4 regions of the Janthinobacterium sp. J1-1 genome follow, and region 2 is predicted to be linked to each of the others. Evidence: predicted binding sites of a transcription regulator. Region 2 holds the regulator's gene; each other region holds the start of a gene.
The links. Region 2 encodes sigma-54, which starts transcription at its own class of promoters, with help from an activator protein. Its sites were predicted from a motif close to TGGCANGNAANCTGCTTT; they were not measured.

Region 1 (3,716 bases), 490 kb from region 2:
GTTCGGCGTGTGCTGGTAAAAGCCTTTCAGCTCGCCCGTGCTGGCGTCGACATAGGCCTGGCCCGAGGTGAACAGGCTGTCCCAGTTGCGCGGGTCGTCGCCTTCCTTGGTGCGCTCCCAGGTATTCCAGGGCGCGGGGTTGCCGGCGCCGATGACGATGGTGTTGGTCTCCGGGTCGAACGACGCCGTCTGCCATGGCGCGCCGCCGCCGTGTTCCCACGCTTCGCGCAGCTTGCCGTCCTTGTCGCGCGGCCAGCTGGGCGCCTTGGCGTCGCCGGTCGGCGTGCCCGGTTTGCCGTCGGTGCGGCCCACATGGCCTTCGACCAGCGGCCGCGCCCATACTTCCGCGCCGGTGTCCGGATCGCGCGCGAACAGCCAGCCCTGGGCGCCGAATTCATCGCCCGAGTTACCGTGTATGAGCAGCACGCGGCCGCCTTTTTCGCGGATCACGAACGGCGCGCCCGTCATCGTGTAGCCCAGCTTCTGGTCGCCGAATTTCTCGTTCCACATCACCTTGCCGGTGTTCTTGTTCAGGGCCACCATGCGCGCGTCCAGCGTGCCGAAATAGACCTTGTCGCCATAGATGGCCGGGCCCCGGTTGACCACATCGCAGCACGGGCGGATATCGTCGGGCAGCCGGTGTTCATAGGCCCACAACTGCTTGCCGGTCTTGGCGTCCAGCGCGTAAATGCGCGAGTACGAGGCCGTCACATAGATGATGCCATCATGGACCAGCGCCTGCGCTTCCTGGCCGCGCTGCTTTTCGCCACCGAACGAGAAGGTCCAGGCAGGCACGATCTGATCGACATTCTTCGTGTTGATTTTTTTCGCCAGGCTGTGGCGCTGCGCTTTCAGGCCCAGGCCGTAACTGAGCACATTGGCGGTGCCCTTGTCGGCGTTGGCGATATCGTCCCAGGTGACCTTGGCGTCGGCCGCCGAGACGGCGCCGGCGATCAGGGCGAGGATGGCGAAAGCGATTGGACGTGGAAATACTGGCTGCATGCTGGTCTCCCTTGCTGGTTTTTATGGTTGGTCATGCGACGTGGTCGCTGATGACCAATTGAGCAACATGCATGCCAGGCTTTTTTCATGGCGCTGGTGGTGGCGTGTGCGCCGTCCTGCCACAGTCCTGGACGCCGCGTTGTCCTGTTTTGCAACAGGGTGGGCGGGCCGCCCGTGGCAGGCAGCTGCTGGCACAAGGGTTGCTGAAGCAGGGAACAAGGCCGTCTTGCGCCTTCTTGATAACGACAACAGGAGACCACCATGCATCAAGCACCACGCCGCCATTTTCTTTGCCAGCTGCTCGCCGTCGGCGGCATGGGCGCAGCCTCGCTCGCCGGCGCACAATCGACCGCGCCGAAAGTCGACGAGGACAGCGACCAGGCCAAGGCGCTCGGCTACCGCCACGATACGAACACGGTTGATAGCAAAAAATACCCGCAACACAAGCCGGCACAGCACTGTGCCAACTGTTCTTTCTTCCAAGGGAAAAAGGACGATGCCTGGGCGGGGTGCGCCATGTTCGGCCGCAAGCAGATTGCCGGGCCGGGCTGGTGCCTGGCGTGGGCCAAGCTTCCTGGTTAGAGCATAAAAAAGGCGCTGCCACGGCAGCGCCTCCCGGTGATGGATGGGCGGCCTTACAACGGCATCTCGCGCCGTGTTTCCAGGTAGGCCTTTACCGCCCAGATCGCCTCCTGGCTGAATACCCCCTCGAATGGCGGCATGTAGACGGCGCCATTGCGCGAGCGGCCATGGCGCACCGTGTCCAGCACATATTGATCGATCTCCTGCGCACAACCATCTTTTTTCTTGGCGTCGGGCAAGGCCGCACAGTCATTGTCGAGCTTGCGCAAGTCCGGCGCCATGCCGCCCGAGACGGCTTCCAGCCCGTGGCAGCGGGCGCAGTTCTGGGTGTAGGCGGCGCTGCCGATCCGTATCGCTTCCGCATTGTTACGGTATGGGTTTTCCGTGCGCCACTCGGCGCCCAATTGTGGCAGTGTGGACGTGTCGACCGCCTGCGGCGTCATATTGCCGTGGGCCCAGACGGCCGCGGCCGCCAGCATGCAGGCGAGGCCGCCGGCTGCAAGGCGCACCGTGCGCAGGCGCCGGATATTGCTGGTGGTAGAAATACGTGGGGTCATGATGGTCTCCGTTGTGGTTATGCGCTGATTGCGTCATGACCAGGGTAGCAATCGGTATGCCATCGCGCGCATCGCCATGCGCCTTGCCGCTGCGGCTGTTCCGTTGCTCAGAAACGGAACAGCTGCAAGACGCCGATGATCCCATTTGACGCAGCCTGCACGGCGGCACGTGACTATTGCCGCTGTTTGAAGGCTGGCACGGCATTTGCAAAACAAGAGATCAGGATCACCTGACACAACACTCCAAGGGCCGCCTCGCGGCGGCTTCATCGAAGCTAAAACCAACGAGAAAGAGGACGACATGAATCTGGCAGACATCAGCAAACTGGGCGTAGCCAATCCCTTCAAACAGCGCTACGACAACTATATCGGCGGCAAATTCGTCGCTCCCGTCAAAGGCGAATACTTCGGCAATATCACGCCGATCACCGGCCAGGTCTTCTGCGAAGTGGCCCGTTCCACTGCCGAAGACGTGGAGCTGGCGCTGGACGCCGCCCACGCCGCCAAGGAAGCGTGGGGCAAGACCTCGCAAACCGAACGCGCCAATATCCTCAACAAAATCGCCGACCGCATGGAAGCGAATCTGTCGCTGATCGCCACCGCCGAAACCATCGACAACGGCAAGCCGATCCGTGAAACCACGGCCGCCGACATCCCGCTGGCGATCGACCACTTCCGTTACTTTGCCGGTTGCATCCGCGCCCAGGAAGGTTCCGTTGCACAGATCGACTCGGAAACCTATGCCTATCACTTCCATGAGCCGCTGGGCGTGGTGGGCCAGATCATTCCGTGGAACTTCCCGATTTTGATGGCTGTCTGGAAGCTGGCGCCGGCCCTGGCCGCCGGCAATTGCGTGGTGCTCAAGCCGGCCGAGCAGACGCCGGCCTCGATCATGGTCTTGATCGAACTGATCGGCGACCTGCTGCCGCCCGGCGTGCTCAATATCGTCAACGGCTATGGCCTGGAAGCGGGCAAGCCGCTGGCATCCAATAAACGCATCGCCAAGATCGCATTCACCGGCGAGACGGGTACCGGCCGTTTGATCATGCAATACGCGGCGCAGAACCTGATACCCGTCACCCTGGAACTGGGCGGCAAGTCGCCGAATATCTTCTTTGCCGACGTGATGGACGCCGACGACGCCTTCTTCGACAAATGCCTGGAAGGCTTCGCCATGTTCGCGCTGAACCAGGGCGAGGTGTGCACCTGTCCGTCGCGCGTGCTGATCCAGGAATCGATCTACGAAGCCTTCATCGCGCGCGCCCTGGAGCGCGTGGCCAAGATCAAGCAGGGCAATCCGCTCGATGCGACCACCATGCTGGGCGCGCAGGCGTCGCAGGAACAGCTGGAAAAAATCCTCTCGTATATCGACATCGGCAAGCAGGAAGGCGCCGAAGTGCTGGCCGGCGGCGAGCGCAATACGCAGGGCGGCGACCTGGAACAGGGCTATTACGTGCGTCCTACCGTGTTCAAGGGCGACAACAGCATGCGCATCTTCCAGGAAGAGATCTTCGGGCCGGTGGTGTCGGTCACCACCTTCAAGGATGAAGCGGACGCGCTGCGCATCGCCAACGA
Region 2 (3,716 bases):
CATCTGGTGCGCCGCAACGCGCTGGAAGAGGAAGTCGAGCGCCTGCCTTTCCTGTTCCCCACCGAAGACGTGCTGGGCCTGCCCGTGCGCAAGGTCGTCATCCCCGTCGCCGCCGGCCGCAATATCGCCGTGCTGCTGGAAGCGGCCGTGCGCAATACCATCTTGCAGCTGAGGGGGATCGATACCTTGCAGGAGTTCATGGAGCGGCAACGATTGGCAATGAGCGGAGACTAGGCGTTGCAAGGGCGAACCGTTAGACAGGCAATGCGTGGTGATTAAAGCCGCGGTCAAACCCCACTTTGCCCAGCCAGATCTTCATAATCAAATGCAATGATTTGCAAAGAAATTTGTTGCGGGGGCGCACAGGCAATCTTTATTGTATGATCGCGCCTATGCACATCATTCTACTTACCGGCATCTCCGGCTCCGGCAAATCTGTCGCACTCAAGGTGCTGGAAGATACCGGTTATTACTGTGTCGACAATCTGCCGCCTGCCTTGTTGCCAAGCCTGGTGCAGACCTTGCTCGACGAAGGAACCAGCAGGCTCGGTGTCGCGGTCGACGCACGCAGTGCCGAATCGCTGGCCAACCTGCCACACAATGTGTCACTGCTGCGTGCGCAGGGGCATGATGTCAAGGTGCTGTTTCTGACCGCCACCACGCACTCGCTGGTGGCGCGCTTTTCGGAAACGCGGCGCAGCCATCCTTTGTCGCATGAGTTGCTTCCAGGTGAGAATCCGGCCAGCCGCCGCACGCTGATCGAATGCATTTCGGAGGAGCGCGAGCGGCTGTCGGCGATCCAGCAACTGGGCCATGTGATCGATACTTCGGAACTGAGCGCCAACAAGCTGCGCGCCTGGGTCAAGGATATCGTCGCCTCCGAACGCGCGCCGCTGACCCTGTTCTTCGAGTCGTTCGCCTTCAAGCTGGGCGTGCCGCTGGATGCCGATTTCGTGTTCGACGTGCGGGCCCTGCCCAATCCGTATTACGACCTGGCGTTGCGGCCGCTCGATGGCCGCGATGCGCCCGTGATCGCTTTTCTGGACGCCCAGCCCAGCGCGCTGGAACTGTTTGCGGATATCCGCGATTTCGTGGAAAAGTGGCTGCCGTCGTTCAAGTCCGACAACCGCAGCTATCTGACGGTCGCACTCGGCTGCACGGGTGGCCAGCACCGTTCGGTGTATATGGCGGAACACCTGGCGCAGTATTTTGCCGACCGCGAACGGGTCGTGCTGCGCCACCGCGAGCGTAACTGAGCCGGAAAAATGGGCGCAAAAAAGGGCGCGAAGATCAAACAGCGCGCCCTTAGTTGATCACAACAATCTGGAGCGGCAGGCCTAGACGGCGGCGGCTTCTTCAGGAGTGTTGTCTGGCAGATGCTTGATCGCCTCTTTACCGTGCCCTTGCACTTTGGTTTTGTACTTCATCACTTGCCGGTCCAGCTTGTCGATCAGGCTGTCGATCGCGGCATACAGGTCTTGCGCCAGGCTTTCCACGTAGACGGTCTTGCCGCTCAGTCGCAGATTCACTTCGGCCTTCTGGCGTTTTTCTTTCTCTTTGAGGTTGTCGACGGTCAGAATCACGGCAATATCGATAACGTGATCGAAATGGCGTTTCACGCGCTCCAGTTTGGTTTGTACGTATTCACGGATGGCTGGTGTCACTTCGAGATGATGTCCGCTGATGGTGAGATTCATACACACTCCTAAAGATGATCGGGTTCGTGCGGTGTCCATCGTTCCGGCCCGCAGAGGAACCGAAAAAACTACAAAGACTTACGCAGACTCACTGGCGGAATTTTCAACGCTTCCCGGTATTTGGCAACAGTACGTCGCGCAATCACCATGCCTTGTTCCCCCAGCATGTCCGCAATCTTACTGTCGGATAAAGGATTTTTAGGGTTCTCTGCTCCTGTCAATTGCACGATCAAGGCCCGTATCGCCGTCGATGACGCCTCCCCTCCTGCTTCGGTGGCGACGTGGCTGCCAAAGAAATACTTCAACTCAAACATTCCATGCGGGGTCAGCATGTACTTTTGGGTTGTTACCCGCGAGATAGTACTCTCGTGTAAACCCAGTGTATCAGCTATTTCGCGAAGCACAAGTGGCCGCATGGCAACTGCGCCGTGCGAGAAAAAATCCTTTTGCCGTTCCACGATCGCCTGCGCCACGCGCAGGATGGTGTCGAAGCGCTGGCGCATGTTCTTGATCAGCCACTTGGCTTCCTGCAACTGCGCACCCATGCCGCCTTCGCCCTTGCCCTGCTTGAGCAGGTTGGCGTACATGGCGTTCACGCGCAGGCGCGGCATGACGTCATTGTTGAGCGATACCTGCCAGCCATTGCGGGCCCGCTTGACCACCACGTCCGGCACCACGTAATCGGACACGTCGGAAGCGAACACGGCGCCCGGATGCGGGTTGCACAAGCGAATCACGGTCTGTGCTTCGCGCAAGTCTTCATCGTCGCAGTCGAGGGCTTTCTTGAGCTTGTTGAAGTCGCGCTGGGCGAACCAGGTCAGGTGTTTCTCGACGATGTTCAAGGCCATGCGCCGCGTCACCAGCGCCACCTGCGGCAAGCGTTTGATCTGCAGCGCCAGGCATTCGGACGCATTGCGCGCACCCACGCCGGCAGGGTCGAAACTTTGCAGCAGCGACAGCGCCGTGCGCAGCTCATCCGCATCGACTTCCAGTTCTTCCGGCAGGCGCGCCAGGATATCGTCGAGCGGCTCTTCCAGGTAGCCATTGTCGTCGAGCGCATCGATGATCAATTCCACCAGCGCGCGGTCGCGCAGCTCCAGCACGGTCACGCGCATCTGTTCCATCAGGTGTTCGCGCAAGGTGCAGTGATGGGCCTCCAGTTGCGGACGGGAATCCTCGTCATCGGGCGCCTTGCCGCGGCTGGCCTCGTTCCAGTCGCTGTCGCCGCCCTCGGACGCGGCCGTGCTCTCGCCGCCATCGCCGTCAAACGACTCCGCTTCGGCGGCTGGCGCCGGCGCTTCCTGGCCCGGCGGCGCCGGTGGCGCTTCGCCGGGGGCGGCGGTCGAACTCAGGGCGCCATCGGACAGCAGGCGCAGCGAGCGGTCGAGCGGATCGTCGAGCCGTTCCAGCAAGGGATTATCGGTCAGCAATTGCTCCAGCTCCTGGTGCAATTCCAGCGTGGACAGTTGCAGCAGGCGTATCGATTGCTGTAATTGCGGCGTCAGTGCCAGGTGCTGCGAGGTGCGCAGTTGCAGGGATTGTTTCATTGGCTTACATGCGGAAGTGTTCGCCCAGATACACCCGGCGTACCGACTCGTTGGCGATGATGTCGTCGGGCCGGCCCGACGCCAGCACCGAGCCCTGGTTGATGATGTAGGCGCGGTCGCAGATGCCCAGCGTTTCGCGCACATTATGGTCGGTGATCAGCACGCCGATATTGCGTTCCTTCAAAAACCGCACGATGCGCTGGATTTCGATCACGGCGATCGGATCGACGCCGGCGAACGGTTCGTCGAGCAGCACGAAACGCGGGTCGGTGGCCAGCGCGCGGGCGATTTCCACGCGGCGCCGCTCGCCGCCCGACAGCGACAGCGCCTGGTTTTCGCGCAGCTTTTCAATTTGCAAGTCGGCCAGCAGTTTGTCGAGGCGTTCTTCGATTTCGGCCTTTTTCAGGGGCCGGCCGTCGACTGTCTGGATTTCCAGCACGGCGCGGATATTGTCTTCCACCGTCAGCTTGCG
Region 3 (3,716 bases), 2.1 Mb from region 2:
CTTTTCCAATTGCTCGCCGCGGTTGTTCATCACCTCGAAAAAGTGGTTGAGATCGGTATCCGCCGGCACTCCGATCCGGCTGATCTGGACATGCTCGAACAGGTAGTGGCAAAAGGTTGCCAGGCGTTCATCGCGCAGTTCGAGGCTGTCGAGCGCCTTGCCGATCAGTTCGTAGCCATCTACCAGTCCTTCGTTGAAGGTGTCGCCACGCAACAGGTACGGTGCATCTCCTCTCCGCAGGGCCTCGAACGTCTTGCCCGATATGGGACGGCTTTCGAATTCAAGATTGATGCGTTCATACCAGCTCATGTCGACGATGGTAGCGGCGCGATTTCGCAGCCAGCTTGCCAGCAGGGAAAAAGTGGTAAAACGCTGTTGGCCATCGATGACCTCATGGCGGCCATCCTTGCGCGAGAACACCACCAGGGTACCGATATGGTAGGTCTGCGGTGTTTCCTTGCCGATTGATTTTTGCTGGTAATCGTGTATATCTTGCAGCAGTTGCGTGATCTCGGCCTCGCCCCAGGCATAATTGCGCTGATACATGGGCACCACATAACGCTCCTCGCCGCCGAGAAGTTCCTTGATGCGGAAGGGACGAACAGGCTGGTCATTCATAGTATTTCATCTTCCTGAAGAGGGTGATCAGCTCGTCTTCGCTACCGTTGCCGGGGTTTGGATTATTTTTGTTTTGCGAGGCGTTGAGCGTGTGCAAGGGCATGGCCAGCAGGTCGCGCGGGTGCCGGGCATCACGGATAATCCGGATCAGGTTGTGCTCCAGCATGTAGTTGTCCATTGTGGCGAGCTGTACATTCTGCTGGCGGATACGACAGCGGTAGGCCCAGATAAAGCACTTTTCGATGGCAGCCGAGATGCCCTCGATGCCAAACTTGTCGATATAGAAGATAAGAGCGCAATCAAACATCGAGCGCACATACTGGTCACCGGTGCGATGGCGCCGCTTGTAGGTGTCGAGTGTGTTGATGATCTCGCTCGCCTGTGCGCTCAACTTTTCACCCAGGATGTGCCTCTCGCCGGCGGCATGGCCTTCCTGGAGGATGGCCGATACCAGGCGCTGGTAGTGCTCGGCCATTTCAAAGAAGCGGCGCCCGTTGATGATCATCTGGTCCAGCTGAAAGGGAAACGCCATTTTTTGGCCATCAATCTGGCGCACATACTGGCGGTTGTAATCATCGGTGAAATGGTGGGCGATTTGCAGCGACCTGGCATACGGAGGTAGGTTGTTGCGATGCAGGCTGACACCCTTGAAAAGATCGACATCGTCCTTGCCGAAGTAACGCGCCGATTTGCCCTCTGCCCATTGCCGTACCCGGTACAGATAAGTGGCAAACAGATGGGCAAGGCTCTTGCTCTTCAGACTTTCCCAGTGCGCCACTGCCTCTGCCTTGAGTAACGCTTCATGTTCCGGAAACTCGCGCAAATGATAGGCCTTGAGCAGGTCATGGGGGGCCAGGTCGCGCCCGCGTGCATTCTGGGAGTCGAAGAACTGGAACGCCTCCGAGACATCCTCGAGGACGAAGGTGACGACCTGGCAGCGGTGAAGCAGAAAGTCGATATGCTCTTCGGTGAACTCGTGGCGACCGACCAGGCGCCGCAGCTCCTGGAAATTACGCCGCAGATTGCTTTGGGAAATCAGGCTGGAAAATTTCTGGCGCTGCAGGAAGGCGTTGACCTTGGGCCGGAGTTCGTCGAGGGTTCGTTGCAGATCCTGCCGCTTCAGGCTGTCAAGCCTGTCCTTGATGATGGCCTTGATGGCCAGCATGAGCGTCAGCGTGCGCTGCTGGCCATCGACAATATCGAGCCGGTGGATCGCACCGTCCACACGCAGGTTGAATACCACCGATCCCAGGCGGTAAGCGGATTTGTCGCGGTGGCTGTCGATGTCAGCGAAGAGCTCGCTGATGTTTTTCAATGTCCACTTGTAGGGACGCTGGTAGCCGGGAATTTCGAGCGACTCAAGACTCAGCAGGCGTTGGACTGACAGTATTGCTTTATCGAAGACGGGTTGCATGCGCATGTCGCCAGGAACACCCTTTCATCATTCACGATAAGAGGGGTACGGCCTGAGTTTCATTAAAAGCTATATTGTATTGCAATTTCTTAATGGCAACAGCCCATCGTCGCCACTTTCCCTTTTACATGCCCTGCCATTTGCTGCATGCAACGGCCACCTTCGCACAGCGCTTGTGCAGTCCTGTTTTTTTTCGTGCAACAAAATCACCGCCGCACCAAAGCGTGGCATCTCAAGCTCACTTACTGGTGCATCACGCTGGCATGCATTCTGCTTTAACAACATTCGTATGCCCCTCTCGACTATCCATCCACACTCAGGAGTCCACATGTCACGACGCATCATCTTGAAAGCGGCAGCAGCAGGCGCATTGGCCATGGTTGCCTCGGCCTACACGCAGTCGGCCTTTGCCGCCGACACCATCAAGGTAGGGATACTGCATTCCCTGTCCGGCACCATGGCCATTTCCGAAACGTCGCTGAAAGACGTGGCGCTGATGACGATCGCCGAGATCAATGCCAAGGGTGGCGTGCTGGGCAAGAAGCTGGAACCGGTGGTGGTCGACCCGGCCTCGAACTGGCCGCTGTTCGCGGAAAAAGCGCGCCAGCTGGTGGCGCAGGACAAGGTGTCGGTGGTGTTCGGCTGCTGGACCTCGGTGTCGCGCAAGTCCGTGCTGCCGGTCTTCAAGGAACTCAACAGCCTGCTGTTCTACCCGGTGCAGTACGAGGGCGAGGAACTGGAAAAGAATGTGTTCTACACGGGCGCCGCGCCAAACCAGCAGGCGATTCCCGCCGTCGAATACCTGATGAGCGCCGATGGCGGCGGAGCGAAACGCTTCGTGCTGCTGGGTACCGATTATGTGTATCCGCGCACCACCAACAAGATCCTGCGCGCCTTCCTGAAAAGCAAGGGCGTCAAGGACAGCGATATCAGCGAGGTCTACACGCCGTTCGGCCATGCCGACTACCAGACCATCGTTGCCAATATCAAGAAGTTCTCGGCCGGCGGCAAGACGGCCGTTATCTCGACCATCAATGGTGATTCGAACGTGCCGTTCTACAAGGAACTGGGCAATGCGGGCCTGAAAGCGACCGATGTGCCGGTGGTGGCGTTCTCGGTCGGCGAGGAAGAGCTGCGCGGCATCGACACCAAGCCTTTGCTGGGCCACCTGGCGGCATGGAATTATTTCGAGTCCGTCAAGAACCCGGTGAATACCGACTTCATCAAGAAGTGGAAAGCCTATGCGGTGAAACAGAAGCTGCCGAACGCCGGTTCGGTGGTCACCAACGATCCGATGGAAGCGACCTATGTCGGCATCCACATGTGGGCGCAGGCCGTGGAAAAGGCCAAGTCGACCGATACCGACAAGGTGATCGCCGCCATGGGTGGCCAGACCTTCAAGGCGCCGTCCGGCTTCACCCTGACCATGGATGCCACCAACCACCACCTGCACAAGCCGGTGATGATCGGCGAGATCAAGGCCGACGGCCAGTTCAATGTGGTGTGGAAAACCAAGGAGCCGATCCGCGCCCAGCCATGGAGCCCGTTTATCAAGGGTAATGAGGCGAAGCAGAAACTGTAAGTTAGCTGTTGAAAGGCCGGGGTCAGACCCGACGGAACTCGGCGTTCCCGTCTGACCCCGGATTTTCGCTTGGGCTGAAGTAAAAATGAGAGGTCTACCCGC
Region 4 (3,716 bases), 3.1 Mb from region 2:
CCTGGATCAATTGCGCGCGTGTCGCTTCGCCTCCGGCAATGGCAAGACACTTCAGGGCTACGCTGCGATGCAATAGTTGATCCCACGCTTCATATACCTGGCCATAGCCGCCTTCGCCCAGACATTGCCGCAATTCATAGTGTCCAACGCGGGCTACATTTGTTGTGGACGCCAGAGTATGGGCCATGGTACTGCTCCGTGAGAGGCTGTCTATCGCAAAAGACACATTGCCTGAAGAATATCATCCTTGATCCAGGTATAGCTAACAATGTTTTTTTAAAATAACATTTTCCTGGTCAAACTTTACCGCTGTCACCACTGGCCGCCGGCGTGTTTCCGCTCTGCGCCACGTGCTCAAGGCGCCCGGCGTGCATTAGCCGGATGAACGTGCGTCCGGCCCGGCTACAGCACCGCCGGCTGCGCCAAGGGCGGGTGCTTCAGCGCGTCGGCGATGCGCTGCAGCGCCTGGCCGATCTCTTGCTGGCTGGCGATGCCGCCGATGCATACCCGGATCGCCTGCGGCGCCGTGCCGTCCACGGCGAAGGCGTCGCTCGGCACCACGCCGATGCCGGTGGCCCGCAGATGCGCGGTCAGCGCCAGGCGGTCCCACTGCGGCGGCAAGTTGATCCACAGATGAAAACCCTCGGGGTGGGCCAGGTAGCTGCCTGGGGGCAGGATGCGCGCCGCCAGCCGTTGCCGGGCCATCGATTCCTTGCGGATCGCGTTGAGCGCGAGGTCGGCGATGCCGTCCCTGATCCAGCGCGTGGCCAGCGCCGCCGTGAATGGCGCGGCCATCACGGCGGTGGCGCGCAGGGCGGCGGCCACCCGCGCCGCGCTCACGTCGTCCGGCGCGGCCACATACGCCAGGCGCAGGCCGGCGCCCACGCACTTGGCCAGGCCCGCCACATGATAGGTGATGTCAGGGCCGCTGGCGGCCAGCGGCGGCGGCCCGCTGCGCGGCAGGAAGCCATAGGCGTCGTCCTCGATGATGGGCACGCCATAATTGCGGGCCACCTGCACCAGCGCCTGGCGCCGCTGGGCCGACATGGTGGCCGTGGTCGGATTGAGCAGGGTGGGGTTGCAATACAGCGCGCGCGGGGCATACTGCGCGCACGCCGCCGCAAACGCCAGCGCGTCGATGCCTTCGCCGTCCATCGGCAGGCCCACCAGCCGCAGGTTCATCAGGCCGGCCAGCGCGCGCAGGCCCGGGTAGGTGAGCGCCTCGCAGCACACCACGGAACCAGGCGGTGCGATGGTGCTCAGTATCGCCAGCAGCGCCGCCTGCGCGCCCGGCACCACCAGCAGGCGTTCCGGCGCGATCGCCAGGCCGCGCCGCCGCAGCCACAGCGCGCCGGCCTCGCGGTCCGCCGCCGAGCCGCCAAAATCCTGGTAGCGCAGCAGGCCGGGCATGTCGGCGCCGATGTCGGCCAGGCTGGCGCGCATCAGCGCCAGCAGCTCCGGCGTGAATGGCTCCGGCGGCATGTTCATCGACAGGTCGACCTGCGGCCGCGCCGCCACCGCACGCGGGATCGCCAGCGCGCGCTTGCCGCAGACAAACGTGCCGCGGCCGACGGTGGAGTCGACCAGCCCGCGCTTGTGCGCCTCGGCGTAGGCGCGCGCCACGGTGGTGAAGTCGATGCCCAGCGCCTCGGCCAGGGCGCGCTGGGCCGGCAGGCGCTGTTCCGCCACCAGGCGGCCGATGGCGATGTCGGCGCCGATGGCGTCGGCGATCAGCAGGTAGACGGGGCCTTGGCCCTTTTTCAGCTTGGGCAGCCAGGCGGCGGCGTTTTTCGGCACGATCGATCCAGTCAATATCCAGGTGGGGTAGACGATTGTATGCAGATTTCATGCCGGGTCCGGCCTCTCCACATACGGGCGCCAGCACGGGCAAACGCGGCTGCGCGCCCGTTCGCCGTGCAGCGCCGCGCACCAGCGTGAGGCGGCCGGCGCGCGGCACGCCCGCTTTTGATACGCCCTGATCGCATAGGGGAAAATCGGGCGTTGGCGATTGACTGCATGGTTTGAATGGAGCCGGTGTTTTGGCGTGAAAGAGGGCGCCGCAGCGGGTCCGGAACGGCCCTGTGGCGTGGCTTCAAAAACCGCCGATTGACTGGATTTCGATCCAGTCAAACAGCGGGTCAGCCGCCCCGCCATGGCATGGCGCATGCATGCAATCCCGGGGCAACGCGACGCCTTTGGTGCCGCGCCAGCGCCCCCTTCAATCAACCTGAGAGAGATCACCATGCCAGCCATCGACCACAAGCCACACGCCAAGGGCGACTATTTTGTTGACTACGAAGAGAAGGTCTTCGAAGACGTGAAAGCCCTGCCCGGAGAGAAGGCGCTGGTCACCTTTCACACCGTGGCCTTCGAAGGATCGATCGGCTTCGTCAACCTGCTGCAGGCCACGCGCCTGCTGCGCAAGGGCTACGAAACGTCGGTGCTGTTGTACGGTCCCGGCGTCACGCTGGGCCTGCAGCGCGGCTTTCCCACCCTGGGCGATGAAGCGTTCCCGGGCCATATGAACCACAACAACCAGCTGGTGAAATTCATGGCCGAGGGCGGCAAGGTATATGCCTGCCGTTTCGCGCTGCAGGCGCTGTACGGCCATGGCGAGCCGTCGCTGATCGAGGGCATCCGCGCCATCGCGCCGCAGGACGTGCTGGACATCAAGCTGCTGCACCTGCGCGCCAACGCGGTCATCATCGACACCTGGACCGTGTAAGCGGAGCGGGCGGCCATGACGACGACCAAGAAAATGGTACGGGCGGCGGCGGTGCAGATCGCGCCGGACCTCGAGAGCGCCGACGGCACGCTGGCCAAGGTGCTGCAGGCGATTGCCGACGCGGCGCGCCAGGGCGCCGAACTGGTGGTGTTCCCCGAGACGTTCGTGCCCTACTACCCTTACTTTTCGTTCGTGCGGCCGCCCTTCCAGGCCGGCGCCGAACACCTGCTGCTGTATGAGCGCGCGCCGACCGTGCCGGGGCCGGTCACCGACGCGGTGGCGGGGGCCGCGCGCGAACATGGCGTGGTGGTGGTGCTCGGCGTGAACGAGCGCGATCATGGCAGCCTGTACAACACCCAGCTGGTGTTCGACGCCAACGGCGAGCTGGTGCTCAAGCGCCGCAAGATCACGCCGACCTATCACGAGCGCATGATCTGGGGGCAGGGCGACGCCAGCGGCTTGAAGGTGGTCGATACCGCCGTTGGCCGCCTGGGGGCGCTGGCCTGCTGGGAGCACTACAACCCGCTGGCGCGCTACGCCCTGATGGCGCAGCACGAGCAGATCCACTGCGCGCAGTTCCCCGGTTCCATGGTCGGCCAGATTTTCGCCGACCAGATGGAGGTGACGATACGCCACCATGCGCTCGAATCGGCCTGCTTCGTGGTCAACGCCACCGGCTGGCTGACCGACCAGCAGATCGCGGCCATCACGCCGGAACCGGCCGTGCAAAAAGCGCTGCGCGGCGGCTGCTGCACCACCATCGTCTCGCCGGAAGGCGTGCTGCTGGCCGAACCGCTGCGTGCCGGCGAGGGCATCGTGATCGCCGACCTCGACATGGCGCTGATCACCAAGCGCAAGCGGATGATGGACTCGGTCGGCCATTACGCGCGTCCTGAGTTGCTGAGCCTGATGATGGACGGCCGCGCCGCCACCCCGGTGCATGCCGCCGCCGAACACGTCGTACATCCAACCACACCGAGGGAGCCATCCG

Region 1: pedF (cytochrome c-550 PedF) is a predicted target of sigma-54. The motif match lies at 2,186-2,203, and genes of this name have one in related genera.
Region 3: urtA (urea ABC transporter substrate-binding protein) is a predicted target of sigma-54. The motif match lies at 2,292-2,309, and genes of this name have one in related genera.
Region 4: Q8L25_RS18055 (MSMEG_0572/Sll0783 family nitrogen starvation response protein) is a predicted target of sigma-54. The motif match lies at 2,154-2,171, and genes of this name have one in related genera.

What each region holds. Positions count from the first base shown of each region.
Region 1 covers NZ_CP132339.1:1,315,375-1,319,090, forward strand. The annotation lists gene Q8L25_RS05955 (methanol/ethanol family PQQ-dependent dehydrogenase) at 1-1,002, opposite strand, end outside; gene Q8L25_RS05960 (high-potential iron-sulfur protein) at 1,264-1,584, shown strand; gene pedF (cytochrome c-550 PedF) at 1,638-2,141, opposite strand; gene adh (aldehyde dehydrogenase) at 2,443-3,716, shown strand, end outside.
Region 2 covers NZ_CP132339.1:829,334-833,049, reverse strand. The annotation lists gene hprK (HPr(Ser) kinase/phosphatase) at 1-234, shown strand, start outside; gene rapZ (RNase adapter RapZ) at 393-1,256, shown strand; gene hpf (ribosome hibernation-promoting factor, HPF/YfiA family) at 1,338-1,697, opposite strand; gene Q8L25_RS03725 (RNA polymerase factor sigma-54) at 1,766-3,244, opposite strand; gene lptB (LPS export ABC transporter ATP-binding protein) at 3,249-3,716, opposite strand, start outside.
Region 3 covers NZ_CP132339.1:5,418,499-5,422,214, reverse strand. The annotation lists gene Q8L25_RS24825 (DUF262 domain-containing protein) at 1-618, opposite strand, end outside; gene Q8L25_RS24820 (DUF262 domain-containing protein) at 611-2,032, opposite strand; gene urtA (urea ABC transporter substrate-binding protein) at 2,361-3,614, shown strand.
Region 4 covers NZ_CP132339.1:3,943,549-3,947,264, forward strand. The annotation lists gene Q8L25_RS18045 (protein kinase) at 1-133, opposite strand, end outside; gene Q8L25_RS18050 (PLP-dependent aminotransferase family protein) at 403-1,797, opposite strand; gene Q8L25_RS18055 (MSMEG_0572/Sll0783 family nitrogen starvation response protein) at 2,243-2,725, shown strand; gene Q8L25_RS18060 (Nit6803 family nitrilase) at 2,741-3,716, shown strand, end outside.